Regions from separate parts of the Arthrobacter sp. W4I7 genome, predicted to be linked through region 3. Evidence: riboswitches for the same ligand, from Rfam matches in the RefSeq annotation. Region 3 holds a riboswitch; each other region holds the start of a gene.

Region 1 (9,644 bases), 1.6 Mb from region 3:
CTGCGTCAGTTGGCAGGAGGTTCCGTCCGGAACTTGATCATTTTGTGGGTGCCGTCGCAATAGGGCTTGATGGCTGACGCGCCGCAGCGGCACAGTGCCACCGTTTGGCGCTGGCGGGGGACCGGGGCGCCGGACGGCGTCACGATGTCGAAGTCGCCCCGGATAATCAGCGGGCCGTCGGGGCACACCACGATGGAGCTTTCGGCGCGTTCCTGGTTCATGGCTGCTCCTTGTTTGGGTTGTCGGTAAAACTCCGGGCGCCGCCCTGCATTGTGGAGAGTTTGCCCTGGTGCCGGCGCCGGAGTTCCGCCTCCGAGTGGGCGGCAGTCTTAAGCCGGGTTTCGGCGTAGGGCACGCCCCCGCCCAAACGGAACGCCAGGGCGATCCAGATGCAGGCCGCCCGCTCGAGGGTCCACAGCGGGGCGAACCACACGGCGCGGAAGGGGAAGGCCGCCGTCCCGGAGTGCCGCCGTCGTCCCATCTCGGCGACGAGGACGGGCGCCGCAACCAGGCCCAGGAGGGCGGCCCGTCGCCGGCCGGCGGGAAGGCGGGCTGCGCAGGCAATCACCGGCAGCAAGGCAAGTTCGGCGGCGAGGCGCCGGGGCTGGGCGAAGTCATCGTAGGCCTGGCGCGTGCGCTGCTTGAGGAAGTGCCGGAACTTCGGCGGCCTGCGGGCCACAAACAAATCCGGCACGATCTTTTCGCGGCCACCGGCTGCCTTGACGGTCCGGATCAGCTCAAGGTTTTCGAACAGCACGGGATCGTAGCCGCCGGTTGCCAGCAGTGCGCTCCTGCGAACGGCCAGGGTGCCAGGGTAGTCCGCCGACCAGGCCCGGTTGACCAGGGTCCGTGATGTGTCCCACCACGCATGCCAGGGCAGCGGGTCAAAGTAATTCTGCGGCCGCACTATGTCCGCCGAGCTGAGGTGATGGACGACGGCGGCGAGCGACTCACGCGTGTAGCGCACGTCGTCGTCGGCTATCACCAGCAGTTCCGCCGAGGAGGCGCGCACCCCGGTCATGACACCGGCCACCTTGCCATTACCGCCGGCGGGCCCGGGCTGGAGGTGGCGGACGCCCTGTGGAAAAACAGCGTGGTGCCGCTCGAACAGCTCAGGGGCGGAGCCGTCCACCACGGTGACGGGAATCCATTCAAGAAGGCGCTCGAGGTAGGCGGCGAGGTCCTGCAGCTCCGAGTCCAGTTCCGTCTCCGCCGCCCAGCGCAGCGGCAGGATGTACTCCGCGGAGGGCCCTGCGATGGGGGTATTCATGCTGCCGCCGGTACTGCCGCCCTCAGCGAGGTCATGCCGTTTTCCCAGTTGGCCAGGAGGTGGGTGGACAGCCTGCCGTCGATGGCCATCGCCGCCGTGGCACCAAACAGGACGTCAGCAAGCAACTCAGGCTCGGCCTCCACCAGGCCGCCTGCTAGGTCGCGCCCGGCGATCTGCTCGTGGACAGCGTCGGCTTCCACATGTTCGTCGAAGTAGTGGGTCACCCCGGCTTCGAAGCCGTGCCGCCGGAAGCCGTTGCCGTACAGCCGGTTCGGCTGCGAGGAGGTCATCTCGTAGATGGCCAGGTGCCCGGTGATGGCCCCGCGGAGCCGGCGGTTCAACCCGAAGAGGGACATCATGTTCACTGCGGCGAGGGAGACGGCGGGAACCGTGTCCACGTAGGCGCCGTAACTGTCGTCCAGGCCCAACCCGCGCATGGTCCGGGCGAACAGGGCGCTGTGCATACGTTCGGGGTGCCCGCCGCCGTACTCATCAGCCTGGATCTCCACGAGGGCAGCCTTGGGCCTTCCGGTAAGGCGGGGGACGGCCCAGGTGTGCGGGTCCGCTTCCTTGAGCTGGTAGATGGACTTGTGGATCAGGAACTCCTTGAGCTGGTCCAGGGTCGCCTTCTTGGCGACAAAGCGGGAGACGCTGGGCCCGGTGTCACCGGCGGCCAGTCCGAAAAGGATGTCCGCCACGGCGTCACTGGTCAGCTTCGCAGCGGCCGGTACGTTGATCTCTCCGGCAGCGGATGCCGCGGCAGTCCGGAGCGCCACTTCAAAAGGCCGTTCAAGAAGGCGGCGGACCTGGATCAGCCCGGGTTCCCACTCCCACTCATCGCTGACGCCAACAAGTCCGGAGTAGTGCAGCTCGTAAAGGCAGAAAAGGGCCAGCTGGACGTCGTCGTCCCCGACGATGTCAGCGGATGACGCCGCCCCGGGTGTGGCCAGCAGGCGCAGTTCCTCGACGGCGGCGGCTCCCTCAGCGCTGCCGGGCACGTGGGCGAGGGTCGTGAACAGGGTACTGCTGATAGGACCTCGGGGTTCCGGGATCTTCATGATGCTCCTTTGGGCGGGGGGAATTGCTACCGGTGCTGCGTCTTCGACAGCCGGTCTTATGGACGTTCAGGTCTCGTTCGCCGCGTCGGGGTCCCGCGAGGCGCTGCCGGGGACGGTCCGCGGGGACAACAGAATGGCCAGGGCGATCATGGCAAGGCTCAATGCCAGGTGCAGCCATATGTCCGCATTGTTTTCAGGAAGGAAGTTCGCCGGCAGGTCATCACCCACCAACAATCCGTAGAGCCACAGGAACAGATAGGCCACGCCCCCGTAGATGAGGAAGTTCCTCCCCTGCCGGTGCGTCCTGGCCATCACCAGGCCGGCGATACCGAACAAAAGGTGGACGCCGTTGTGCAACACGGACACCTGGAAGATGCCGAACAGCTCCGCTCCAGAGCCGGGCCCCGCGAAGCGCAGGGAACCGTAGTTGGCGGTCACGCCCGGAATGAATCCCAAAATTCCCAGCAGCAGGAAAATTGCGCCCGTGGCTCGGGTGGCCTTCTGCAGGCCGGTCCTCGCTGCGGTGGCCTGGGTGCTGACCGCCATAACCTGTACTCCTCAAAAGCCGGGAACAACATAGTAAGCATGATTACTAATAAAAGCTAAGCACGCTTCCCGCCCGCCCTCACTCCTCCGGGCTTTTCCACGTATAAGGGTTCGGGTGGCGCCCGCCGTGGCGGCCCTGCTCGTACCCCTGCTGCCAGGCCATCCCGACGGCGGCCACAAGTTCCGCGAGCAGCGGGTAGTAAGGGTGGTCCGGGCCGATGAAGATCATCTCGTCCTCGGCTTTGTCCACCGCCGCCCGCACCAGGTTCTCCTCCACGGGACCGCTCATGATGCCCTCCCCGCCAAAGCCCGACGTCAGCTCTGGCCTGATCTCTCCCCGGGTCCGATCTCACCCACGCCCGGCGTCAGTCCGCGCCCATGGAACCAAGGACTTCGCGCAGGGCCCGAACCACCATGTTGTGGTCCTCCACCTGGGGAAGCCCCGAAACAGTCACGGCGGCTACCGCGCCCACCCCCGTGACATAGACCGGGAAGGAGCCGCCGTGGGCTGCGTACCGGCTTTGGTCGAACCAGGCCTGGTCTTCAATCCGTCCGCCGCGGAGCCGTCCGCGGAGCCCCACCAGCAGGGACGGCACCTCGTACCGGGCAGCGGTACGCTGTTTGGCCCGGATCCAGTGCTCGTTGTCCGGGGTGGCGCCCGGCAGGGCGACATGGAACAGGACCTGTTCACCCTTGGTGATGTCGATGGCGATGGGGAGCTGGTCCTCCTTGCCCAGTTCCACCAGCAACAGCCCCAGGTTCAGCGCATCGTCCATGGAGAACCGGGGGAACTGGAGCTCGCGGATTTCACCCTCGATCCGGGCGATGAGCGTTTGCAGGGAGCCTTCCGGCTGGGTGTCATCCGAGTCGGGATCGAACTCAGTCATATCCCGCGAATTGGCAGTCATGGCCCACAATCTACCCCTCCTCCGGTGTAAACTGGACCACGCCCATCAGGGCATTGTTTTACCTACAGAATCATTCAACGACAGGGGAGCGCCGCCGTCGGCAGTTCTGGCCATGCCAGGATCCGCAGGTGGGCGCTGAGAGTGCGGACAGCCGCAGACCCTCGAACCTGATCCGGTTAGTACCGGCGCAAGGGAGTCGAGTTCTCGAAGTGTGTCCGGCCGCGGCAGCAGCGGCCGGCCGGTCCACTTTCCCCTCCTGTTCCTCAGGAGGATCGCATGGCAACAACAGCAGTAAAGAAGACCACCAGCAAGTCCTGGCGCGTTGTGGACATCGTGGTGGCAGCCTTGATCGCCATCGCCGGCGGAGTCATCTTCTGGGCCTGGTCCCAGGGGGCCGCCGCAGTCTCGGCCCCCATGAACGCCGTCTACCCGCCTCTGACCGGCCTGATCGCCGGCGGCTGGATGATCCCGGCCGCGCTGGGCATGCTTATCATCCGCAAACCGGGCGCAGCACTGTTCTGCGAGACCGTGGCCGCCACCGGTGAACTGCTGATGGGGTCACAGTACGGCGCCTCCGTGCTCTTCTCCGGCTTCGTCCAGGGCCTGGGTGCAGAGATCATTTTCGCCATCTTCGTGTACAGGAAGTTCAACCTGCCGGTATCCCTGCTTGCCGGGGCCGGCGCCGGGCTGTTTTGCGGCCTGAACGATTCCTTCGCGCCGTGGGGCTGGAACATCGCCTACTCGGGCGGGGACAAGCTGGCGTACATCATTTTCACGGCCATCTCGGGCGCCATCATTGCCGGCGCACTGTCCTGGGTCGCCACGCGCGGCCTCGCGAAGACCGGGGTCCTGAGCTCCTTCGCCTCCCGGAAGGCAGCAACGGAGCCCGTCTTCTCCTGATGACCGCTACCTCCCAGCACGGGACTCCGGTTGCGGCGCGCCCGGCTGCCATCAGCGCCCTCGGCTGGGGCTGGCGGCATGCCGGCAGGGCCAAACCCGCGGTGCATGCCCTTGACCTGGACATCCAACCGGGGGAGCGCGTGCTCCTCCTCGGCCCGTCCGGAGCGGGCAAGTCCACCCTCCTTCATGCCTTGGCGGGGGTCCTGGGCGATGTAAACGACGACGGCGGCGAGGCGGGCGATTCCGACGAGTCCGGTTCGCTGCTGGTTGGCGGAGCCTACCCGCGCGAGCAGCGGGGCCGCGCCGGCCTCATGCAGCAGGACCCCGAGACGCAGGTGGTCCTTTCACGCGTAGGTGACGACGTCGCCTTCGGCGCGGAGAACCTTGCCGTGCCCCGGGACGAAATCTGGGCCCGCGTGCACGAGGCGCTGGCCGACGTCGGCCTGTCCCACCTGCCGCTGGACCATCCGACGTCGGCCCTGTCCGGCGGGCAGAAACAGCGGCTTGCGCTCGCGGGCATCCTTGCCATGCGGCCCGGGCTGATCCTCCTCGACGAGCCGACGGCCAACCTGGACCCCGCGGGGGTGATCGAGGTCCGCGACGCCGTGGGGCGTTGCCTCGAGAAGACCGGGGCGACGCTGGTGGTGGTGGAGCACCGGGTGTCCGTGTGGAAGGACCTGGTGGACCGCATTGTGGTGTTGCAGCCCGGCTCGTCCACCGATCCAGCTGTGCTTCTGGACGGGCCGCCGGACCGCGTGTTCAGTGAGGCCCGGAGCATGCTGGCCGCTGCCGGGGTGTGGGTGCCCGGCTATGTTCCGGAAACCCGTCGCCGGGCGGAACCCGCTTCCGGAACCGGCGACCTCCTGCTCGCCGCCGAGGAACTGGCGGTCTCGCGTGAACGGGCCCGCCGCAAGGGTTTCCGGAAGCTGCCGCCCATACCCGTGCAGCAAGGCATTACCGCGCAGGTCCGGGCCGGACAGGCGCTGGCCGTCACGGGACCCAACGGCGCAGGAAAATCAACTTTCGCCCTGACCCTTGCCGGACTGCTTGAGCCGGTTGCCGGCAAGGTCTCCGCCACCCTGGCCCTCAGCCGCGGTGCCGGGATTGATCCTTTCCAGTGGAAGGCGGAACAACTGATCGAGCGTGTGGGCACCGTTTTCCAGGAGCCCGAGCACCAGTTCGTCACGGGGAAGGTGCTGGACGAACTCCGGTTTGGCCCCCGGCATCTGGGTCACGGCATGGAGCGGGTGGACGAGCTGCTGGAGCGGTTGCGGCTGACGGAGCTCGTTGACGCCAACCCGTATACGCTCTCGGGCGGTGAGAAACGGCGGCTTTCCGTGGCTACGGTCCTGGCTGCCCATCCGCAGGTCCTGGTCCTGGACGAGCCCACGTTCGGCCAGGACGCCAACACCTGGGCCGAGCTGGCCTCGTTCCTGTCCGAACTGCTGGACGCCGGGACTGCGGTGGTCTCGGTGACCCATGATGCCGAATTCACGGCGGCCCTGGGCGGGACGGAGCTGCGAATCGCTGCGGCGCAGACGGTGGCATCATGAGGCGGGAGCTGAACCTGCAGGGAAACCGCGCCCTGCTGACCCGGGCCAATCCGCTGAGCAAGTTCGCCGCCGTCTTCCTGGTGACCGCTGTGCTGGCACTGTCCATCGACTGGGTGTCCGCCTCCGTGGCCCTCGCTGTGGAACTCCTGCTGTTCCCGCTGGCCGGCCTCACCCTCACGCTGCTGTGGCAGCGGGGGTGGCCGCTGATCATCGCCGCGGCCGTGGGCGGCTGGAGCACCTCCATCCTGGCGCCGGACAGCGGAAGGACGCTGATCGACGTCGGCATCTGGACCATGAGCGAAGGCTCGCTGGAGCTGGGGGCCGGGTTCATGCTGCGCGGGCTGGCGATTGCGCTGCCGGCGGTACTGCTGATGAGCTGCACGGACCCTACTGACCTGGCCGACGCACTGGCGCAAAAGGCCCGGTTGCCGCACCGGTTCGTGCTGGGTACCTTGGCGGCCATGCGCTTGGTGGGACTGCTGGCTGAAGAGTGGCAAACCATCGGCATGGCCCGGCGTGCCCGCGGGGTGGGCTCGCGGGGCAGCGCGCTGCAGCGGATCAAGGCGACGCTGGGGCAGAGTTTCGGACTGCTGGTTCAGGCCATCCGCCGCGCGTCACGCCTGGCGGTGACCATGGAGGCGCGCGGGTTTGGCGGGGAAACCCGGACCTGGGCGCGGGAGTCTACGTATAGCAGGTTGGATCTCTGGGTCCTGGGCGGTGGCGTGCTGATGGCCGGTGCTGCCTTTGCTGCCTCGCTGTGGGCAGGAACCTGGAACATGGTGTGGCTGGGGAGCTGACCGGGCAAAGCCTGATTTGTCCGGCTGGTGCAGGTGCCTGTGCGGCGGCGCGGGGCGGCGCTCAGACGCAGGAATAGTCGTAGTCGAACCCTCGCGACACAAACTGCGTGAGCGTCACCCGGCCGCCCCACGTCAGCGGCGGGTTGGAACAGTTGCCTTTGGCACCGGTCTGCGTGCGCGCCCCCGCCAACCAGCTCGGCAGTGAGTAGAGGTTGCTCGAACTGCTGATGGTTCCCACGATCTGGCTCCATTGGGAGCCGGTTGAATATATGCCCACTCCCTTGGCTTTGATGCTGCGGAAGAAGTCGGTCATGCCCTCCAGGACTGCGCAATTGGCGTCCTTGTCTGCGGTGGACCAGCTGTTTCCGGTTTCCACATCCAGCCACCAGATGTAGTCCGAGGCTTTGCTGATCCCGCGGATGTGGGCGTCATCCCAAGCCTTCGCGTAGCCGTACATGTAGGCGCAGGCCTTGCCGTAGTCCTTCGCCTTGCAGGGCCCGTAGGGGTTATGGATCGGGGTGCCGGCGGGATATTCATCGCTGGTGGGCCACCATGAGCCTGCGCTCCCCGGATTGGCGGTGTTGACGTAAAGGGAGACCTTTGGTTGCGGTGTGCCGCCGGATGACGACGCTGCCCACGTGAGCTGTTTGGCGAGGCATGGGTTGGTGGTGTTGGCCAGGCCGTTGTTGACGCCGACGATCGAGAACGCCTGGCCCGTGGGAAGATCCTGGCTGCACTGGGGCCACGAGATGTCGTTGCCGAGGAGCGACTGGGTGCCTTCTCCGGTGAAGGTGATGCGGAAGCCGGCCAAGGGATCAGGAGCAGGGCGGCGAGCATCAAAGCAGCCCAGGCGGCTGGGCGTTCGCGTGCCTTGTGACGTCCGCAACGGGGCCACCTCCGTGGTCACTGAAGGAAGAGGTCCTTACAGTGTCCCCGGAGCAGTGGGCGGGGTAAAGAACGGAGAGTGTTCGATTTCTATCGCATGTAGTGGGTAAACGTTCTCTTATTACCGCTTTTGCGCCCACGCAGGCTCCACCGTAACTCATTTATGATATATTTCCTGCATGACGCAAGAGACCACGGAACACGTTGCCGCCATGCTTCGGGATGCCCGGAGCGAGAAGGGCTGGACCCAGGGACAGCTGGCCTCGGAGCTAGGCACCAGCCAGAGTGCCATTGCCCGGATGGAGCAGGGCAAGCAGAACCTGAGCCTGAAGATGATCCAGCGCCTCGAAACAATTTTCGGCCGAAGCATCGTCAACGTGGGTAAACCCCAAATGACGCACCTCCGGGTGGAGGGCGGGCGGACCCTCTCCGGTGCTGTGGACGTCAACAGCAGCAAGAATGCAGGTGTCGCGCTGCTGTGTGCCAGCCTCATCAACCGGGGCACTACCATTCTTCGCCGTCTTGCCCGCATTGAGGAAGTCAACCGCATCGTCGAGGTGCTCACCAGTATCGGCATGGAATGCACCTGGCTGAATGACACCGACCTTCAGCTCCGCCGGCCGGAGGTCCTGAACCTCGAAGCCATGGACGTGGAAGCCGCCCGCCGCACCCGCAGTGTCATCATGCTGCTGGGGCCGCTGATGGATGAGTCCTCGGGGTACCGCCTTCCGTACGCTGGCGGTTGTGACCTTGGCACCCGTACCGTGGAGCCGCACATGCAGGCGCTGCGCCAGTTCGGTCTCAGCGTGGAAGCAACTCAGGGCTTCTACACCGTGCAGGCGCCCTCTGCCGATACCCGCGACCGTTCCTTTGTGCTGACCGAGCGCGGCGACACCGTCACCGAGAACGCCATCATGGCAGCGGCGCACCGGGAGGGGACGACCGTGATCCGCAACGCCAGCCCGAACTACATGGTGCAGGACCTGTGCTTCTACCTGCAGATGCTCGGTGTAAGCATTGACGGAATCGGCACCACCACGTTGAAGATCACCGGCCGTTCCCTGATCAATGCCGAGATTGAATACTTCCCGTCCGAGGACCCCATCGAGGCCATGAGCCTCATCACCGCCGGTATTGTCACCAATTCGGAAGTGACCATCCGCCGCGTGCCCATCGAGTTCATGGAGATCGAACTGGCCACGCTGGAGCAGATGGGACAGCGGCTTGAAATCTCGAGCGAGTATATGGCCCGCAATGGCCGGACCCGGCTGGTGGACGTCACCACCAAGCCATCCCGGCTGCATGCTCCCGAGGACAAGATCCACCCCATGCCGTTCCCGGGCCTGAATATCGATAACCTGCCCTTCTTTGCCGTGATCGCTGCAAATGCGAGCGGGCAAACCATGATCCACGACTGGGTCTACGAGAACCGCGCCATCTACCTGACTGAGCTGAACCGGTTGGGGGCGCAGGTCCAGCTGCTGGACCCGCACCGGATCTACGTCAACGGGCCCACCAAGTGGCGCGCGGCAGAGGTTGGCTGCCCGCCGGCTCTACGCCCCGCGGCCTGTTTGCTGCTGGCCATGCTGGCGGCAAGGGGAGTGTCCGAGCTGCGGAACATTTACGTTATCGAGCGCGGTTACGAGGACCTGGCAGAGCGGCTTAACACCATCGGGGCCAAGGTGGAGTACTTCCAGGACTGACCATTCACGCTTCGTCATGAAACA
Region 2 (9,644 bases), 410 kb from region 3:
TCAGCGCCGGACTGGACTCGGCCGTCGTCGGGGAACGCGAGATTGCAGGCCAGGTACGCCGGGCACTCATTACCGCCCAGCACGAAGGCACCGCCAGCTCCGGCCTCGTCAGGCTGTTCCAGGCCGCGTCCAAAACGGCCAAGGACGTGGGCGCCCAGACCGCCCTCGGCTCCAGGGGCCTGTCCATCGTCTCCGTCGCCCTGGACCTTGCCACGGATCTTTCCGAGAACGCTGACTGGTCCACGAAAAAGGTGGTGGTCTTCGGCACCGGCGCCTACGCCGGCGCCACCATGGCGCTGCTGCGTGAACGCGGCTGCACCGATATTTCCGTCTTCTCCTCCTCCGGCCGCGCCGAAGGCTTCGTGGCCACCCGCGGCGGCTCAGCCCTGGATGCCGACTCACTCCGCCCGGCCGTGGCTGCCGCGGACGTGATGATCGGGTGCAGCGGTTCGGACACCCGCGTTGAGGCCGACGAACTGGCACTGGTCCGCGCGGATTCGCCCCAGCCGCTGATCGCCATCGACCTGGCCCTCACCCACGATTTTGATCCCGGCGTCGGGGAGCTGGACGGCGTAGAGCTGTTGACCCTGGAGTCCGTGCGCCTCGCTGCACCCCAGGAACAGGCCGAGTCCCTGTCCCAGGCCAGCGGAATCGTCAGCGGCGCTGCCACGGCGTTCGAACAGGAGCGCGAGGCCCGGTCCGTGGACTCCGCGATTGTTGCCCTGCGGCGGCACACCATGAATGTCCTGGACGCTGAGATGGAGAAAGTCCGTGCCCGCCACGGCTGCACCGCTGCTGCCGAGGAAGTGGAGTTCGCGCTCCGCCGCATGGTCAAGCAACTGCTGCACGTCCCCACGGTCCGCGCCCGCGAACTGGCCGCGAACGGCCAGCAGGACGAATATGTGGCCGCCCTGGAGGCCCTCTACGGCATCACCGTGGAACAGCCTGCCGCCCGCGCGGTCCCCGAGGCGGAGTGCCCGGTGGACCACAAGGGCCTTGAGACCGCCTGACCCGCAACAAACCCGCCAGCGCCCCATCAGCTCCTGCGGCACATCCCGGAACGCGCCATCAGCTCCCGCCGTCTTCCCGGCAACGCGCCATCACTTTCTACAAAGAAGTGATGGGGCGTTGGTCCAAAGGGTGCGAAAGGTGATGGCGCGTCCTTCAGGTCGGCGCCAAAAGTGAGAGAGCGTTGGTCGAATACGGGCGAAACGTGATGGCGCGTTCGAGTGGGGTTTCGGGTCAGTAGACGGGCTTGTGGGGTTCCACCTCGCGCACCCAGGCGAGAATTCCGCCGTCGAGATGGCTGACCCGCTGGTAGCCTGCCTTCTGCGCCGCGGCCAGCACGTTGGCCGATCGGGTCCCGGCCTTGCAGTGGAACACAATGTCCCGGTCCTGCGGGAGTTCATTCCACGCCTCGCCGGCGAGGATCCGGCCCTGCGGGATCAGCGTTGCCCCGTCAATCCGGACGATGTCGTACTCCCCCGATTCCCGGACATCCACCAGTTCAAAGTCTTTCAGTCCCGCCTTCCGTGAGGCGAGCATGGTGGCCAGCTGGGTTGCCGTGACGGTGTGTTCCGTGTCCGATGGTGCCGCCGGGGTGATGCCGCAGAAGGCCTCGTAGTCCGTCAGCTCCGTAATCGGCGCCGCCGCCGGGTCCTTCGAAACGCGGATCTCGCGCCAGCTTCCGCCCAGGGCGTCAAACAGTGCCACGCGCCCCAGCAGTGAACGTCCGACGCCGGTGATCAGCTTGACTGCCTCCGTCACCATCAGCGATCCCACGGCGGCGCAGAGCATGCCGAACACTCCGCCCTCGCCGCATGAGGGCACAGAACCGGCGGGCGGCGCTTCAGGGTAGAGGTCGCGGTAGGTGGGCCCGTGCTTTTCCCAGAAGACGCTGACCTGGCCGTCGAACCGGAAGATGGAGCCCCAGACGTAGGGCTTGCCCAGGATGGCGGCGGCGTCGTTCACCAGGTAGCGGGTGGCGAAGTTGTCGGCCCCGTCCAGGATCAGGTCGTAGCCGGCGAACAGCTCCAGGGCATTGGAGGCGTCCAGCCGGACGTTGTGCAGCCGGACTTCCACCAGCGGGTTGAGGGCAGCGATCGCGTCACGCGCCGACTCGATCTTCGGCCGGCCCACATCTGCGACGCCGTGGATGACCTGGCGCTGCAGGTTGCTGAGGTCAACAACGTCGTCGTCAATAATGCCCAGCGTTCCCACGCCCGCGGCAGCGAGGTACAGCAGCGCCGGCGATCCCAGCCCGCCTGCACCGATGACCAGCACCTTCGCATTCTTGAGCCGCCGCTGCCCCAGGGCGCCGATCTCGGGAATGATGAGGTGCCGCGAGTAGCGTTCCACCTCTGCCGGAGTGAGCTCACCTGCCGGTTCAACCAGCGGATCCAGTGAAACTGTTGAAACATTTGCGGTGGATGTCGAAGCCATACTTCAATGTATGCCCCGGGATACCACCCGGTCATATTACCCCGAAGTAGAGTGGGGGTAACTGCAAGGGAAAGAAGGACAACTGTGGTCCATGAAGCACGGGCTGGGCGCCCGTCCGCAGCCGAACCGCAAACCGCCTCACGCCCCGCCGGGCAACGCTCCGCCCGGCTTCCCAGGGACGAAAGACGCGCACAACTCCTTTCCGCAGCGCAGGAAGTTTTTGTTGCCAACGGCTACCACGGCGCGGCCATGGACGAGATCGCCGAGACCGCCCACGTCAGCAAGCCCGTCCTTTACCAACACTTTCCTTCGAAGCGGGAGCTGTACCTGGCCCTGCTCGAAAGCCATCTGGCCTCCCTGACCGAGCTGATGCTGGGGGCGCTGAACTCCACCACGGACAACGACGAACGGGTGCAGGCCGTGATGAGGGCCTATTTCCAGTTCATCGCCAACGATGACCAGGCCCACCGGCTGGTGTTCGAGTCAGACCTCATCAATGATCCGGATGTCAGCTCACGGCTGGAAACCTTCAACCGGACCTTCGCCGATGCCATTGCCCGCGTCATCGCAGAAGACACCAAGCTTCCGCACCTGGAGGCAGAGCTGCTGGGGCGCGGCCTTGCCGGCATGGCCCACGTCAGTGCCCGGTACTGGCTGGAAACGGACGGCAATCTGGACCTCGATGTGGCCAGTGACCTCATCTACCGTTTAGCTTGGCGCGGAATCTCTCGCTTCCCCAAAGAGTCCTAGACTACAAATAAGACATAACCTGAGAAACGTGAACTGGCTGGGAGGCCCCCTGTGGAGATTAAGATCGGCGTTCAGAACGTTGGCCGCGAAATTGTGCTGGAGTCAAATGATGATGCAGACTCGGTGGCCAAGGTGGTCCAGGAAGCCATCAGCAACGGCGGCGACCTGCGCCTGAAGGATGACAAGGGACGCCTGATCATTGTTCCCGGTAAGGCACTGGCCTACGTGGAAATCGGTGCTGAAGAAGTCCGCCGCGTAGGGTTCGGCCAGTTCTAGCCCGCACCTTCTAACAAGGCGAGTATTCAGAGGAGGGCCATGCTTTCGTTGACCATCGTGGTGCTGGTGACAGCTGCCGCAGGTTTCATCGTCTGGGCCAACGACAAACGCCACACAAAATACGGCGTTGGCGTGCCGGCCGGAGTTGCCGTGGGTGTGGGCGCGTTGAGCTGGATCATCCTGGTGACCGCTGGCTTTGGTTACCGGCCAGGGCTGACCTGGATGCCGTGGGTCCTCCCTATGGTGATCGGATCAGCGGCGGCCGTGGCGGCCGTCATCTACCTGGGCCGCACCCGCGCCAAACGGGATCTGGAACGGCTTACTGCGGCGCTGAAGCTCTAGCCTCAAGAACTCACGCAAGTACCCGTGACCACTGCCGCCGGCAGTGGTCACGGGCGTTTAAGCCGGGCTAGGCGCCGGCGGGATGCTTGGCCGGCTCCGCAACGGCATGGACCGCCGCGGCCGCTTCACTCACGGCCTCCGCCGCCCCCACGTCGCGGGCGGTGACCTCTCCCCCGGCATCATGCGACGTGTAGCGGAGGAACACTCTGTTGTACCGCCAGTCCAGGTCCGGGTGGTGGTTTTGTTCCTCGGCGAGGCGCCCGACGGCGGCAACCAGCTTGAGTGCAGCAGCCGACGTGGGCATCTTGTACACCGTTACGAGGGCGCCCTCGTGGTAGCGCCAGTGCGGCAGGACGGCCAGGGCGTCCTCGAGCCGTTCGGGGGTAAGCACGTCTGTGGCGGCCATGGCTGCTCCTCTTCCGTCGGGCGCTGGCTGGGCTGCCGCCGGTAACCCGGAAGGCCTACAGGAACTCTGCCCGGCCTTCCATGGCCGACGACGCCAGTGCATGTTCGCGGCGCGGTATCCGGCCGGCCGCTTTCGCCAGCCTACCGGCGATGACTGCGTGTTTGAAGGCCTCCCCCATCAGGGCAGGATTCTGCGCCCGGGTCACCGCCGTGGCGAGCAGGACGGCATCGCAGCCCAGCTCCATGGCCAGGGCGGCGTCCGAGGCGGTGCCGATTCCAGCGTCGAGGACCACAGGGACCGAGGCCCGGGACACAATCAGTTCAATGTTGTGCGGGTTCAGGATGCCCAGGCCCGTACCGATGGGCGCCCCGAGCGGCATCACTGCAGTGGCCCCGAGGTTCTCGAGCCGGAGGGCCAGGACAGGATCGTCGTTGGTGTAGGCGAACACCTTGAAGCCCCTGTTGACGAGCTGTTCGGTGGCATCCACCAGTTCGACGGCGTCCGGCAGGAGGGTCTGTTCGTCCGCGATGACTTCCAGTTTCACCCAGTCGGTTTCCAGCGCCTCACGGGCCAGCTCGGCTGTCAGCACGGCGTCCCGGGCGGTGAAGCAGCCTGCCGTGTTGGGCAGCACCCGGATGCCGTGGTCCACCAGCAGCTGGAACAGCGAGCCCGTCTCCGCGGGAGAGTAGCGGCGCATAGCCACCGTGGTCAGGCCCGTGCCGGAGGCCAGGAGCGCTGCGCCCAGGCCGTCGAGGCTGGGCGCGCCGCCCGTGCCCATAATGAGCCTGGATTCCAGTTCCACTCCGTCGATGACCAGCGGATCCTGCAGCGCGGAGGGGGCTGCAGCGGTAGTGGTTTCGCTCATGGTCAGCCTCCCTGCACAGCCGTGACGAGTTCAACCTCGTCGCCGTCCGCGAGCGCGGTGGCGAACCACTGGCTGCGCGGTACTACCTGGGCGTTGTGTGCCACGGCCACGCCGAGTTTTTGCCCGTCCGTGGCCTGGCCGTCTGCACCGAGGGGCCGGCCGGTGACCTGGCTGACGAGCAGCGTGATGGAAGCACCGTCCGGCACGGGGTGCAGCGTTCCGTTCAAGGTGATGTTCATACTGTTTCCTTTGTCGGCGGTTGGTGGCTCAGGCGGCCTGTTGGGATGGGGGTGGTTGCGGCGCGGGCGGTTGCGGCGCCGGCAAAGCGGGCGGGGTTGAAGGGCGCCCAGCGGGGGTCCTCGCGGCCGTCCAGGAGGTCCCGGCAGATGGCGGCGGCGGCCGGCGTCAGGTGGACGCCGTGGCGGAAGAACCCGGTGGCGATGATGAGGCCGCGAACGTGTTTGCCAGCCTGGCCCGCGCCGTCCGGGGCGGGTACCCGGCCCAGCAGCGGTGCGTTGTCCGGCGTTCCGGGGCGTGCCCGGGCGGTGCACTCCAGGAGTTCAAGTTCGGCGACGGCGGGAAGCAGCACCTGCGCGTCGCGGAGGAGCTGGTAGACGCCGCCGGCGGAAACTGCGCCGGCGGCGGACGGTGCGTCTTCGCGCTGCGTTGCCCCGATCACCACGGTGCCGTCCCGGCGCGGAACGATATACACCGGAACGCCATGCACCAGCCCCCGGACGGTGGACGTCACCAGCGGCCGCAGATGCGGGGGCACTGCGAGCCGCAGGATGTCCCCATAGACGGGCCGCAGCGGAAGGTGCAGGCCCTCGGGCAGGGACTCCAGTTCTGCAGCGTGCAGCCCGTTCGCCACGACCGTTTCGCCGGCAAGCACGGTTCCCCCGCCGGCAAGCTGAACGCCCGCAACCGCACCGTCCTGCCACAGCAGCGCTTGTGCCTTGTCCGGCACGGCATAGCCGTCGACGGCGCTGGCTGCTGCCGTGCCGCTGCCTTCAATCCCGCTGCCGGGACCTTCGTTGCGGGTTCCGTTCCCGCTGCCGGAGTCAGCGAGGCCGCGGCGGAGGCAATCCACCAGCAGCCGCGGGTCCACCTGGTGGTCTGCCGGGGTGTCCAGTGCGCAGGCGATGGCCGGGCTAAGCAGCGCTTCCCGTTTGCGGGCTTCGCGGACGGTGAGGGGTTCCACGGTGAGTCCGTTGGCCTGCTGCACGGCGCGCAGGTCCATCAGCGCACGGCGGTCGGCGGCGTCGGCGCCCACGGCGAGGGTCGGCGTCGTGATGTATCCCGGATCAGCACCTGATGCGGCGCGGAGGCCGGCAACAAATGCGGGCCAGCGGGCCGAAGCGTCCAGCATCAGTTCGAGGAGGTCCTCCTCCTGGTAGTGCAGCTCGCTGACGGGGGCCAGCATTCCGGCGGCAGCCCAGCTGGCCCCGGAGCCCGGTGCGTCATCGATGAGCACCACGGAACGTCCCGAGCGTTTCGCCTCCCAGGCGATGCCGTGGCCGATGACTCCGCCGCCGATTACGGCGACATCGGCGCGGATGGCGCCGGCAGGCGCAGATAGCTGTTCCGCTGCGCCGGGCTTGGATGGTGCGCCCAAGTGTGTCTCCTTCCCTACGCCGGTACTAGCCGGATCAGGTCAAGCGGTCGGCTCTGACGCCCTCTCAGCCCGGCGCTTTGTGACAGCTGCCGCAGGCTCCCGCAGTACGAGGCAAGTGTAGAGGAACTAGGCTTGCCCCCATGAATGTGTCCCACACTCCTGCCGCCGCAACCGATGTCCTCAGCACTACCAAGATCAGCAATGGCCTCAGCACGGCGCGCCTGTACCTCTGCACGGATGCCCGGAAGGACCGCGGCGATTTCGGGCAGTTCGTGGATGCCGCGTTTGCCGGCGGAGTGGACATCATCCAGCTCCGGGACAAATCCATCGAGGCCGCCGAGGAGCTGGAGCTCCTGGCCGTCCTGAAGGAAACCGCGGAGCGGCATGGCAGGCTGTGGGCTGTCAACGACCGGGCGGACATCGCGGTGCTGTCCGGGGCGCCGGTGTTCCACATTGGCCAGAAGGACCTGCCCCTGGCCGCCGCCCGCACCCTGCTCAACGGCAACGCGGCAATCGGCCTGTCAAGCCACGCTCCCGCGCAAGTGGACGCCGCCCTCGCCGCGGCCGCCGGTCCGGCGGGGCTGGACTACTTCTGCGTTGGCCCGGTGTGGGCAACCCCCACCAAGCCGGGACGGAGCGCCGTGGGGCTTGAGCTGGTGAAGTACGCTGCCGGGGCTGCGCGCGCGTCGGCGCAGGAAGGACAGGCCGACGGCGGTGTCCCCTGGTTTGCCATCGGCGGTATCGACCACGGCAACGTGGAGCAAGTGGTGGAAGCGGGCGCCCGGCGGATCGTGGTGGTCCGCGCCATCACGGAAGCCGACGATCCGGCAGCCGCCGCCGCTTCACTCCTTGCCGCCCTGGACGCCCCCGCTTCCTGAGGCTCCTGACGCAGCGTTTCGCACTGGTCCGCTCCCGGCCAGGATGCCTGCATTATGGCGGGAATTCGAGTTAGGCTGATTTTCGTGTCACACCATCGGCTGGCTCCCAACGTCCACGAGCACAAAAACGCGCTCGAGGCGGCACTTGGTGCGCTGCGCGCCGAGCTGGAGCTGCCCGGCCCGTACCCGGACGAGGCCGTGGCGGACGCCAAAGCAGCCGTGGAAGCCCTGCAGCTTCCCGCCTACGACCTGACCGCCGTCGAGTTCGTCACTATCGATCCTGCGTCCTCCACCGACCTGGACCAGGCTTTGTTCATAGAGCCCGACGCCGACGGGTACCACGTGCTTTACGCCATCGCGGATGTGCCGGCGTTCGTGACCCCCGGCGGACCTTTGGACGCGGAAACACGCCGCCGCGGGCAGACGTTCTATGCCCCGGACGGACGGATCCCGCTGCATCCGGAAATCATCAGTGAGCAGGCCGGCAGCCTCCTTCCTGACCAGGACTGCTCTGCGTTCGTCTGGGATTTCCGGCTCGACGGTGCCGCCGAGGTCACGTCTGCCGCCGTCCGGCGGGCACGTATCCGCAGCCGGGCCAAGCTCAGCTACAAGGGCGCGCAGGCCCAACTCGACGCCGGGACCGCCCCGCCGGTGCTGCGGCTCCTCAAAGAGGTGGGGCTCAAGCGTGTGGAGCTGGAGCGGGCCCGCGGGGGCGCCAGCCTGAACATGCCCGATCAGGAGATCGTCCAACTGCCCGACGGCGGCTACCGGATTGACGCCGCTCCCCAGCTTCCCGTGGAGGACTGGAACGCGCAGATCTCGTTGCTGACGGGAATGACGGCCGCCCGCCTCATGCTCACGGGAAAGGTGGGCATCCTGCGCACCATGCCGTCCCCGGACGAGCGCTCCCTGAACCATTTCCGGCTGCAGACCGAAGCCCTGGGCAAGCCCTGGGACGGCGAAGTCAACTACGGGGAATACCTGCGGAGCCTGGACCCCACCGATCCCCGCCAGCTGTCCATCATGCACTCCGCCGGCATGCTGTTCCGCGGCGCCGCCTACACAGCCTTTGACGGTTCCGTGCCGGAAGAGGCCGTCCAGTCCGCCATCGGTGCCGCCTACGCGCACACCACTGCTCCGTTGCGACGCCTGGTTGACCGCTTTGTCCTGGTCATCTGCGAGGCCTTGAGCAACGGCGGGAAGGTGCCGGGCTGGGCGCGGGAAGCGCTGCCAACCCTGCCGGAGATCATGGCCGGTTCGGACCAGCTGGCGTCGCGGATGGAGCGGATGGCCCTGGACACGGTGGAGGCTGCGCTGCTGGTCAACCACGTGGGCCAGGAGTTCGAAGCAATTGTTATTTCCGGGTCGAAGCCGCAAAAAGAAAACGGCAAAAACGGAAACGGCAAAAACGGAAACGGCAACGGGAACGGGACCGGGAAGAACGGCAACGGCAACGGCGGTTCAGGGATCATCCAGATCAGGGACCCCGCCGTGACCGCCCGCTGTGCCGGTGAACTGGAGCCCGGAACCAAGGTCCGGGTGCGCCTTCTTTCGTCGGATATCGCAACACGCGAAGTCCATTTCGAGCTGGTGCAGTAGCGGCGGCAAAGTTCCCTGGAAGAGCCAAAGCCGGTATTTGGGCTCCCTGCCGCTAGACTGAAGGTGTAGAAATGGATGCCCGGTCGTTGATTTCCTTGATTTGAAACCAACAAGCCCGCCCCTACGCGATCTTGAGATTTACCCGTTGGTCACCAGTGCCAGCATTTAGATAGCCCGCGATCGGCTTCCACTGGAATTGCTTGTGCGCCCGAGCGTGCTCCGGAACCGCCTGACGGCAGGCCCGTTGAGCAGGCAGCGCCAATGCCCAAATGAATAAGGAAACTCCCCAGTGAGTGAATTGCATACCCACCAGCTTCTGACCGACGAGTCCGGCACCGAGACCATCGAGCCGGAAGAGACCATCATCTCGGACGAGAAGCCCCACGAGATTGCGGAAAAATCCTTCGCGGACTACAACGTGCGCGCCGACATCGTGGAATCCCTGGCCGACGCCGGAATCACCCACCCTTT
Region 3 (9,644 bases):
CCCATCCCAACGCATTGGAGCAGTTGTGACTACTGAGCGCACCCTCGTCCTCATCAAGCCCGACGGCGTCGCCCGTAACCTCACCGGCGCCATCCTGGCCCGGATCGAAGCCAAGGGCTACACCCTGGCTGAACTGAAGAAGGTGGACGCCACCCGCGAACTGCTCGAACAGCACTACGAGGAGCACGTGGGCAAGCCCTTCTACGAGCCCCTGGTGGAATTTATGCTCAGCGGCCCGGTCGTGGCAGCCATCTTCGAAGGCCACCGCGCCATTGAAGGCTTCCGCTCCCTCGCCGGCACCACCGACCCCACCACTGCCGCCCCCGGCACCATCCGCGGCGACTTTGGCCGCGACTGGGGTTTGAAGGTCCAGCAGAACCTGGTGCACGGCTCCGATTCCACCGACTCCGCCGAGCGTGAAATCAAGATCTGGTTCCAGGGCTGACATCCCGGCGCGCACACAAAAAAGCCCCCGCTTCTTCGGAAACGGGGGCTTTTCTGTGGTTTAGAACCCCGAGGTTCCCGCGAAGACCTGGATGAAGGCGAAGAAGATGGTGGCGATCACGGCCACATAGAGCAGCGCGGTGATGATCCAGCCGGAGTCGCCCAGGACGCGCGCTGCGTTCGCCGGCACCGGGATCACCCCGGCAGTGACGTTCCGGATGGTCACCCAGACGAAGAGTGGAATCATGGCCGCCCACACGATCATGCAGAACGGGCAAAGGATGTGGATGTCGTAGAGGGCCTGGGACCAGAGCCACACCACGAACGCGAATCCAAGCGTGACGCCGGCCTGCAGGCCCAGCCAGTACCAGCGGGCAAACGTTGCCCCGGCGAGCAGAGCCATGCCCACAGTGATGATGACGGCAAAAGCGACGATGCCGATAAACATGTTGGGGAAGCCGAACAGCGAGCTCTGCCACGTCTGCATCACCTGCCCGCAGGAGATCCACGGGTTCACATCGCACACGGTGGTGTGGTTCGGATCCTTGAGGACCTCGAGTTTTTCAAGGACCAGGGTTCCGGAGGCGAGCCAGCCGATGACTCCCGTAATCACCAGCAGCCAGCCGAAGGGCCGGTTCCGCGTCATGGGTGGAACGGCTCGTGCTGTCCTGGCGGCCGGACCGCTGTCCTGGTTCAGGCTCCGTTCCGGGGCAGGGGTGCCGCTGAGGGGGGAGATGCTGGGCATTGGTATGGCGTCCTTTTCATCCGGTGCTCCTTGCCCTGATTGTAACGCCGGACGCTGGAAGGACCGTCCAGCGATTGAGGGGCCGGGCCAACGGCACCGGCCGGCTTCCGCAGCGATTTACCCCGGGTATGAGAGAATGAACGTGGCTGGAAGCCGAACCACATTCGGACTCCGGTCCGGTGGTTTGTTCCCAAGACCGCCAATGATGAGCAGGGCAGGCATCGGTTCCACCGAGGCAGTCTCCCGCGACTCCATTGGGCGGCACCTGGTTGTGGCACGTAGAACAACGGGTTTTTAGAACATCCTGCCGGCCCCCACGGGCTGCCGCACCCCACTGCCGGTGCGAACCTGGGGGTATCCATTTGACTTCTGTCAACGCCTGCGGGTTTTGACAATATGTGCCCCAATGGGTGCCGGATGTGGCGGTACGTCAGGGGCAGGAGTGTTGCCACATATGGATAATGACCAAGTTTCAACCGTTAATGAAGTACCGGCCACGGAGGCTGAAGCCGCGCCGAAGAAAGCCACCAGGACCCGGCGTAAAGCCGTACCCAAGGCCGATGACGCCCTGATCCCCGTCCCCGATGCCGAGGAAGCAGGCGCACCGGAGGCCAAGGCTCCCGCCCGACGCACGCGCTCCCGCAAGAAGGAGGACGTCGCTCAGCCGCTGCCGGCATTTGCAGGGGAAGCAGCACCGGAAGCAGCGCAGGCCTCCGCCGATGTTCAGGCGGCGGATGGTGCACCGGAAACTCCCGCGCTTCCGGCCGAGGAAGCCGCCCCGGAGGTCGAGCCCGAGGCGAAGCCGGTCCGCCGCCGCCGGGTGGCCACCCGCAAAGCCTCCGCGCCGGTGGCAGCCGAAGCGGTCCCCGCCACGGCATCAGAACCCGCAGTTGCAGAACCGCTTGCTGCGGCCCCTGTCCCGTCTGACGGCGAGGCCGGCGAGGCACCTGCAGTAGAGGCACCTGCAGAAGATGCCGTAGTAGAAGACGCCGCAGCAGAACAAGCTTCAGCCGTAGAAGCACCAGCCGCGGAAGCGCCCGCAGAGCAGGCTCCCCAGGCGCAGCCGGCTGCCGGCGCTCCCGTGGAAGCAGCATCGAAGCAGCAGGCTCCTGCCGCAACCTCCAGCCCCTTTGGCTCCCTCTTCCTGGAACCCGCTTCCCCCACCTCCGTGCTGTTCCAGGCCCCGGACCTGAGCACCGTGGTGCGCCCGGCACCTGCCGCCGCCGTGGAAGCAGGCGAGGATGAAACCGAAGACAGCGACACCGATGACGCCAACGGCCGCCGCAGGCGCCGGGGCCGCAGCCGCCGTAACCGGAACCGCCCCGGCGAGGGTGAGGACGCCGATCTTGAAGGCAGCGAGGAGGCCGACGCCGATGCCTCCGACGACGCCGACGAGGAGACCGCAGGGCAGCTGGAGGACGGCGTCACGTCCCGTCGTCGTCGTCGCCGCCGCCGTGGCGACCAGGACCTTGAGCTGACGGGCGGGGGAGAAGACGACCCGCCCAACACGGTCACCCGCGTCCGTGCACCCCGCACGGTGAGTGAACCCGCCGTCAGCAACCGGGTCACCAGCGTCAAGGGTTCCACCCGCCTGGAGGCGAAGAAGCAGCGCCGGCGCGAATCACGCGACACCGGCCGCCGCCGCACCGTCATCACCGAAGCGGAGTTCCTGGCCCGCCGCGAATCAGTGGACCGGCAGATGATCGTCCGCCAGCGCGACGACAGAATCCAGATCGCCGTCCTCGAGGACGGTGTCCTGGCCGAGCATTTTGTATCGAAGACGCAGCAGGACTCCCTGATCGGCAACGTGTACCTGGGCAAGGTCCAGAATGTGCTGCCGTCCATGGAAGCTGCCTTCGTGGACATCGGGCGCGGCCGTAACGCCGTCCTGTACGCCGGTGAAGTGAACTGGGAAGCCGTTAACCTCGAGGGCAAGCAGCGCCGGATTGAAAACGCGCTGAAGTCAGGCGATACCGTCCTGGTCCAGGTGACCAAGGACCCGGTGGGCCACAAGGGCGCCCGCCTGACCAGCCAGATATCGCTGCCGGGCCGCTACCTGGTGTACGTACCCGGCGGTTCCATGACCGGCATCTCCCGCAAGCTGCCCGACGTCGAACGCAACCGCCTCAAGCGCATCCTGAAGGACCGCCTTCCGGAGCAGGCCGGCGTTATTGTGCGTACTGCGGCAGAGGGCGCCTCCGAGGAAGAGCTGACGCACGACATCAACCGGCTGCGCGCGCAGTGGGAGGGCATCGAGAGCCAGTCGAAGTCCACCAAGATCCTTGCCCCGGAGCTGCTTTACGGCGAGCCGGACCTCACCATCAAGGTGGTCCGCGACGTCTTCAACGAGGACTTTTCCAAGCTGATCGTCTCCGGCGAGGAAGCCTGGGACACCATCGAGGCCTATGTCACGTACGTGGCTCCGGACCTGGTGGGCCGCCTCGAGAAGTGGACCAAGGACCAGGACATCTTCACGGCCTGGCGCATCGACGAGCAGATCCACAAGGCGCTGGAACGCAAGGTCTTCCTTCCTTCCGGCGGTTCGCTGGTGATCGACCGTACCGAAGCCATGACCGTGGTGGACGTCAACACGGGCAAGTTCACCGGCAGCGGCGGCAACCTCGAAGAGACGGTGACCAAGAACAACCTCGAGGCTGCCGAGGAAGTGGTCCGCCAGCTCCGGCTGCGCGACATCGGCGGCATCATCGTCATCGACTTCATCGACATGGTGCTCGAATCCAACCGCGACCTGGTACTCCGCCGGATGGTGGAATGCCTGGGCCGTGACCGCACCAAGCACCAGGTGGCAGAAGTGACCTCGCTGGGTCTGGTGCAGATGACGCGCAAGCGGATGGGTACCGGGCTGCTCGAAGTGTTTGGCGAGCAGTGCGAAACGTGCGCGGGCCGCGGCATCGTCACCCACGACGACCCCGTGGAGCACCGCCGGGCCAACATCGTGGCCGCCGAGCACCACGTCCAGCGCTCCGACAGCAGGCCGGAAGTCCGCAGCGAAGGCAGCCGCCCCGACAGCCTGCGTCCGGACAACAACCAGTCCGCTGCCCGCCCCGACCGCAAACGGCGGCGCGGCCGCAACGGCCAGCAGCCTGAAGCAGCGCCCGCTGCTGCCGTCCAGGTACACACCGTTCACCCCGACCCGTCGGACGCCGAGCGGCACGCCAAAGCGGAAGCCACCAGGCTTGCCCTGGCCAACATCGCCGCAGCGGCGCACGCAGCGCACGTGCACGACGATGAAGTGGCCGCAGCCAGGCAACAGGCCGTGGAGAAGCCCGACGCCGATACCCGGCCGGCTGCCGTGCTCACCTTCGGCGGCGAGAAGGTCGCGTTGCCGTTCGTTGAGCACGCGGACGAGCAGCAGCCGCGGCCGGCCCTGACCCTGGACCGGCTTGCAGAGGCTTTCGCCCACCTTGGCCAGCCGGCGGCAACGGAACCCGAAGCGCAGCCGGAAACGGAAACGCAGGCCGAACCTGAGCTGAAGCCCCAGGTGGAGCAGGCGACGCCGGTGCAGCAGTCGCAGCCGGTGCAGCAGTCGCAGCCGGCCCAGCAGCGCGTAGAAGCACCCGAGAAGGACTACAGCGACCACACGCTGGAGCAGTCGCGGCAACGGCGGCCCCGGCGCCACCGCAGTGCCAGCCGTGCCCAGGGTGCCGCCAACGAAACCGCCGTCGAGCAGCACGAGAACGTTGCTGCCGCCGGCACGGGCCATTCCCACCAGGCCAAGGCACCCGAGCCTGCCAGTACCGGAAACACGGGCACTGCAAACACAGGCGCCGGCACGCCGGCTGCGAAGCCAGCCGACGCGCCCATCATCCTGGGCGTAGGAGTTCCGGCCTCGGAGCTCTAAAGGGTCAAGTAACGCTGACTATCACCAGGAATGCCCGGCGGGCCACCAACCGTGGCCGGCCGGGCATTCCTGTATCTGCGCTCAAGGTGTCCCGGCTGCCAGCAGAATTCAAAGCCCGGCCGGTCGCACTGTGTCACCTTCTGCCTGCCGTCGTCAAAAAAAGCTAGGCTGGGGAACCGACACGGGGTGCCGCGCAGAGAGCCGGCTGAGATCCACACCCGTTGAACCTGTCCGGCTAGCACCGGCGAAGGGATGTCTCTTGTCTGCGACTCTTGCAATGCCCACTGCCACACCGTCACCGGCTCCGGCAACCTTTTTTCTGCCCGCCGCGCCGGGCCGCCCGATACCCCGGGTGCTTTCCATTGCCGGTTCCGATCCCTCCGGCGGCGCCGGCATCCAAGCCGACCTCAAAAGCATCGCGGCCTTCGGCGGCTACGGGATGGCCGTCATCACGGCCCTCACTGCCCAGAACACCCAGGGCGTCCGGTCCGTGCACGTACCACCTGCCGGGTTCCTGGCCGCGCAGCTTGACGCCGTCAGCGACGACATCGGCATCGATGCCGTCAAGATCGGAATGCTCGGCAGCGCGGAGGTGATCGAGGTGGTGGGGGACTGGCTCCGCAAGGTTCGTCCCGCCGTCGTGGTCCTGGACCCCGTAATGGTTGCCACCAGCGGCGACCGGCTGCTGCAGGAGTCCGCCGAAGCCGCGCTGCAGGCACTCCTGCCGCTGGCGCACCTCATCACCCCCAACCTGGCTGAGCTCGCAATGCTGGTTGGCGGCGAAGTCCAGCGGAGCTGGGCCGGCGCCCTGGAGCAGGGCCGCGCCCTCTCCGCGGCCACTGGGGCTACCGTGCTGGTCAAAGGCGGACACCTGGACGGCAACGAATGCCCGGACGCCCTGGTCAACACCGCGGGCCTGCTGTCCGGGGAAGTGGTAGTGCTGCAGGGGGAGCGGGTGGCTACCCGCAACAGCCACGGCACCGGCTGTTCGCTGTCCTCCGCGATGGCAGCTGCCCAGGCGCGGCTGGGGGACTGGGAGGGCTCGCTCCGCGAAGTCAAACCGTGGTTGGCCGGCGCCCTGGAAGCGTCCGGAACGTTGGAGGTGGGCAGCGGCAACGGCCCGGTCCACCACTTCCACCACCTGCAGCCACTTCTGTCCGAAGGGAGCTTCGCCGCACGGCTCTGGACCGACGCCCGCAAGGACCTGGATGACATCTACGCCCTGGACTTCATCCGCGGCCTGGCTTCCGGCAGCCTGGAGGAGAAGGAGTTCGCGTATTACCTCGCGCAGGACGCCATCTACCTGAACGGATATTCCCGCGTGCTGGCGCGGGCCAGTGCCTTGGCGCCAACGGAGGCTGAACAGCTCTTCTGGGCAGGCTCAGCCAGTCAGTGCCTGGAAGTCGAGTCCGAACTGCACCGCTCCTGGCTGAGCACCCGTTCCATCCAGCCCCAGCTCGGCCCGGTAACAAAGTCCTACGTCGACCACCTCACTGCAGCATCGGCGTCGGGCAGCTACGCGGTCCTGGCGGCCGCCGTCCTGCCCTGCTTCTGGCTTTACGCAGAGGTGGGCGCCACGCTGCACGCCCAGTTCCTGGCCGCCGGCGAACCTGCCGGGCACCCGTACGCCGCCTGGCTGCGCACGTACGCCGACGAGGACTTTGCCGCTGCCACCCGGCAGGCAATTGCCATCGTGGATGAGGCGGGGCGCAAGGCCTCGGCCGCGGACCGGGAGGCCATGATCACCGCGTTCAAGCAGTCCTGCCGCCTTGAAGTGGACTTCTTCGACGCGCCGCGCCTGCACTCCTGAGCAGTTGCCGGCGGGCGGACCGGTACTATGGTGGGGCAGGGTGCGGACGCCGGACCTGGGCTGTGGTACCTATCACAGCAAACCGCCGGGAACCAGCCTCATTTGCGGCCGAAGACAAAATTAGCGTATTCTGGATCTTCGGTGCTTACGCCAACACTTGGGTTATGACCCCACGGCGTTGAGGCACAGCGAGAAACCAGGCTTTTGATAGTCGGTTCCGCACGCAAATTTAGTTATAAACGTCGAGAGAAGTGAGTTCCCAAGTGGTGTACGCGATTGTCCGCGCAGGCGGCCGGCAAGAGAAGGTTTCCGTCGGAGACTTCGTTACCCTGAACCGCGTCGCCGGTGGAGCTGGCAGCACCATTCAGCTGCCCGCACTGCTCCTGGTTGACGGTGACAAGGTCACCACAGCCGCTGCTGACCTGGCCAAGGTAACCGTTACGGCTGAGATCCTGAACGACCTCCGTGGTCCGAAGATTGTCATCCAGAAGTTCAAGAACAAGACCGGTTACAAGAAGCGCCAGGGTCACCGTCAGGAACTGACCAAGGTCAAGATCACCGGTATCCAGTAACCTTCGTTACTGTTCAGGTTTTTCAGCAGATTCCCCAGAATTTAGAGGCAGGCATTTCAGATGGCACATAAAAAGGGCGCGAGCTCCACTCGCAACGGTCGTGATTCCAACGCTCAGTACCTCGGCGTCAAGCGCTTCGGCGGCCAGGTAGTTTCCGCAGGCGAGATCATCGTCCGCCAGCGCGGCACCCACTTCCACCCGGGCGCCGGCGTTGGCCGTGGCGGCGACGACACCCTGTTCGCACTGACCCCGGGAGCCGTTGAATTCGGTACCCGCCGCGGTCGTCGCGTCGTCAACATCGTTGCTGCTGCAGCTGCAGAGTAACCAATAGTTCTGAAGCGGTGGAGCGGGCCAGTTGGTCCGCTCCACTGTTCTTTTAACCGCATTACAATCTTCTTGGCGCCTGGCGGCGTCCAGGAAACAGCATTGAGGAGATCCACGTGGCCAGCTTTGTAGACCGGGTAGTACTGCACGTATCCGGCGGTAACGGCGGCAACGGGTGCGTCTCCGTCCACCGTGAGAAGTTCAAGCCACTGGGCGGTCCCGACGGCGGCGACGGCGGCAACGGCGGCGACGTGATCCTGCGCGTGGACCACCAGACCACCACCCTCCTCGACTACCACCACGCACCCCACCGCCACGCCACCAACGGTGGGCCCGGCATGGGTGACTGGCGCGGCGGCAAGAACGGCGAGACGCTCATCCTCCCCGTCCCGGACGGCACAGTCGTCAAGTCCAAGGACGGCACAGTCCTCGCGGACCTCGTAGGCGAAGGCGCCCAGTACGTGGCCGCGGCCGGCGGCATCGGCGGCCTGGGCAATGCTGCCCTTTCGTCGCAGAAACGGCGCGCCCCCGGTTTCGCCCTGCTCGGGATCGAAGGCGAATCCAGCGACATCGTCCTCGAGCTCAAGTCCATCGCGGACATCGCCCTGGTGGGCTTCCCGTCCGCCGGCAAGTCCAGCCTTATCGCTGCCATGTCTGCCGCCCGGCCTAAAATCGCCGACTACCCGTTCACCACGCTCGTTCCCAACCTGGGCGTCGTCCAGGCGGGCGATGTGCGCTTCACCATCGCCGACGTCCCCGGCCTCATCGAAGGCGCCAGCGAGGGCAAGGGTCTGGGCCACCACTTCCTGCGCCACGTGGAGCGCTGCGCCGCGCTGGTCCACGTCCTGGACTGCGGCACCCTCGAATCGGACCGCGACCCCCTTTCGGACCTGGCCGTCATCGAGGCCGAGCTCGAAAAGTATGCGGTGGACATGAGTTACGCCGGCCAGGACGGCGATGTGGTTCCGCTGAACCACCGCCCGCGCCTCGTGGCTTTGAACAAGGTGGACCTGCCTGACGGTAAGGACATGGCTGATTTCGTGCGTCCGGAGCTTGAATCCCGCGGCTACCAGGTGTTCGAAGTCTCAGCTACCAGCCACGAGGGCCTGCGCCAGCTCGGCTTCGCCATGGCCGGAATCGTCAAGGCCGCGCGCGATGCCGTGGCAACAGCCCCGCCCAAGGTCCAGCCGGCTGTCCTGCGGCCGCGTGCTGTCAACGAATCCGGCTTCAAGATCCGCCGCGAGGAGAAGGGCTTGGAGCCGCTGTTCCGCGTCCTCGGCGAAAAGCCGGAACGCTGGGTCAAGCAAACGGACTTCACCAACGAAGAGGCCATCGGCTACCTGGCAGACCGCCTCGCCAAGCTCGGCGTCGAGACCGAACTGTTCAAGCAGGGCGCAAAGCCCGGCGACACCGTCGTGATCGGCGGGGACGACGGCGTGGTCTTCGACTGGGAGCCCACCATGATGGCCGGTGCCGAGCTCCTGGCGTCGCCCCGCGGTACCGACATCCGCTTCGCCGATATCGGCGACCGCCCCACCCGCGGCCAGAAGCGCGAAGAGCAGCAGGAACGCAAGGACGCCAAGGCCGCCGCGCGGGCCGAACTTGAGGCAGAACGCAAAGCCGGCATCTGGACCGAGTCCGTGAGCAGGCGGCGGGTTGCCAAGCCACTCAAGGAGAGTGGACTGGACGCAGACAATGAGTTCTAGGGCTGCAGCCGCGGAGTCGCTTCCCCCGGTCCGTGGACAGGAGCCTGCTCGCCAACGCGGGCAGGATTGTGGTCAAGGTCGGTTCGTCGTCGCTGACCAGCATCAAGGGCGGCATCTCCGAGGAGTCGCTGACTGCCCTCGCCGATGCACTGGCAGCCAAGCGCAATACCGGCACGGAGAT

Evidence for each region. A riboswitch is a leader RNA that binds a small molecule or an ion and turns the genes downstream of it on or off. The one in region 3 is predicted to bind thiamine pyrophosphate.
Region 1: linked by a shared signal. The riboswitch ahead of QF047_RS00560 (ECF transporter S component) and the one ahead of thiD (bifunctional hydroxymethylpyrimidine kinase/phosphomethylpyrimidine kinase) in region 3 are both predicted to bind thiamine pyrophosphate.
Region 2: linked by a shared signal. The riboswitch ahead of QF047_RS06135 (FAD-dependent oxidoreductase) and the one ahead of thiD (bifunctional hydroxymethylpyrimidine kinase/phosphomethylpyrimidine kinase) in region 3 are both predicted to bind thiamine pyrophosphate.

The regions. Positions count from the first base shown of each region.
Region 1 is NZ_JAUSXU010000001.1:124,923-134,566, forward strand. Features, by position in the region: gene QF047_RS00530 (CDGSH iron-sulfur domain-containing protein) at 6-221, opposite strand; gene QF047_RS00535 (glycosyltransferase family 2 protein) at 218-1,270, opposite strand; gene QF047_RS00540 (iron-containing redox enzyme family protein) at 1,267-2,328, opposite strand; gene QF047_RS00545 (DUF4383 domain-containing protein) at 2,395-2,874, opposite strand; gene QF047_RS00550 (hypothetical protein) at 2,954-3,163, opposite strand; gene QF047_RS00555 (heme-degrading domain-containing protein) at 3,240-3,782, opposite strand; TPP riboswitch at 3,855-3,994, shown strand; gene QF047_RS00560 (ECF transporter S component) at 4,059-4,682, shown strand; gene QF047_RS00565 (ABC transporter ATP-binding protein) at 4,682-6,235, shown strand; gene QF047_RS00570 (energy-coupling factor transporter transmembrane protein EcfT) at 6,232-7,032, shown strand; gene QF047_RS00575 (hypothetical protein) at 7,094-7,939, opposite strand; gene QF047_RS00580 (UDP-N-acetylglucosamine 1-carboxyvinyltransferase) at 8,097-9,620, shown strand.
Region 2 is NZ_JAUSXU010000001.1:1,319,603-1,329,246, reverse strand. Features, by position in the region: gene QF047_RS06175 (glutamyl-tRNA reductase) at 1-1,010, shown strand, start outside; gene moeB (molybdopterin-synthase adenylyltransferase MoeB) at 1,243-2,442, opposite strand; gene QF047_RS06165 (TetR/AcrR family transcriptional regulator) at 2,527-3,192, shown strand; gene QF047_RS06160 (DUF3107 domain-containing protein) at 3,244-3,468, shown strand; gene QF047_RS06155 (hypothetical protein) at 3,508-3,810, shown strand; gene QF047_RS06150 (4a-hydroxytetrahydrobiopterin dehydratase) at 3,878-4,216, opposite strand; gene QF047_RS06145 (thiazole synthase) at 4,272-5,081, opposite strand; gene thiS (sulfur carrier protein ThiS) at 5,084-5,320, opposite strand; gene QF047_RS06135 (FAD-dependent oxidoreductase) at 5,317-6,696, opposite strand; TPP riboswitch at 6,691-6,809, opposite strand; gene thiE (thiamine phosphate synthase) at 6,837-7,574, shown strand; gene QF047_RS06125 (RNB domain-containing ribonuclease) at 7,659-9,173, shown strand; gene QF047_RS06120 (DEAD/DEAH box helicase) at 9,463-9,644, shown strand, end outside.
Region 3 is NZ_JAUSXU010000001.1:1,731,454-1,741,097, forward strand. Features, by position in the region: gene ndk (nucleoside-diphosphate kinase) at 26-445, shown strand; gene QF047_RS07995 (vitamin K epoxide reductase family protein) at 506-1,189, opposite strand; gene QF047_RS08000 (ribonuclease E/G) at 1,644-5,051, shown strand; TPP riboswitch at 5,224-5,321, shown strand; gene thiD (bifunctional hydroxymethylpyrimidine kinase/phosphomethylpyrimidine kinase) at 5,329-6,861, shown strand; gene rplU (50S ribosomal protein L21) at 7,125-7,433, shown strand; gene rpmA (50S ribosomal protein L27) at 7,494-7,757, shown strand; gene obgE (GTPase ObgE) at 7,874-9,463, shown strand; gene proB (glutamate 5-kinase) at 9,496-9,644, shown strand, end outside.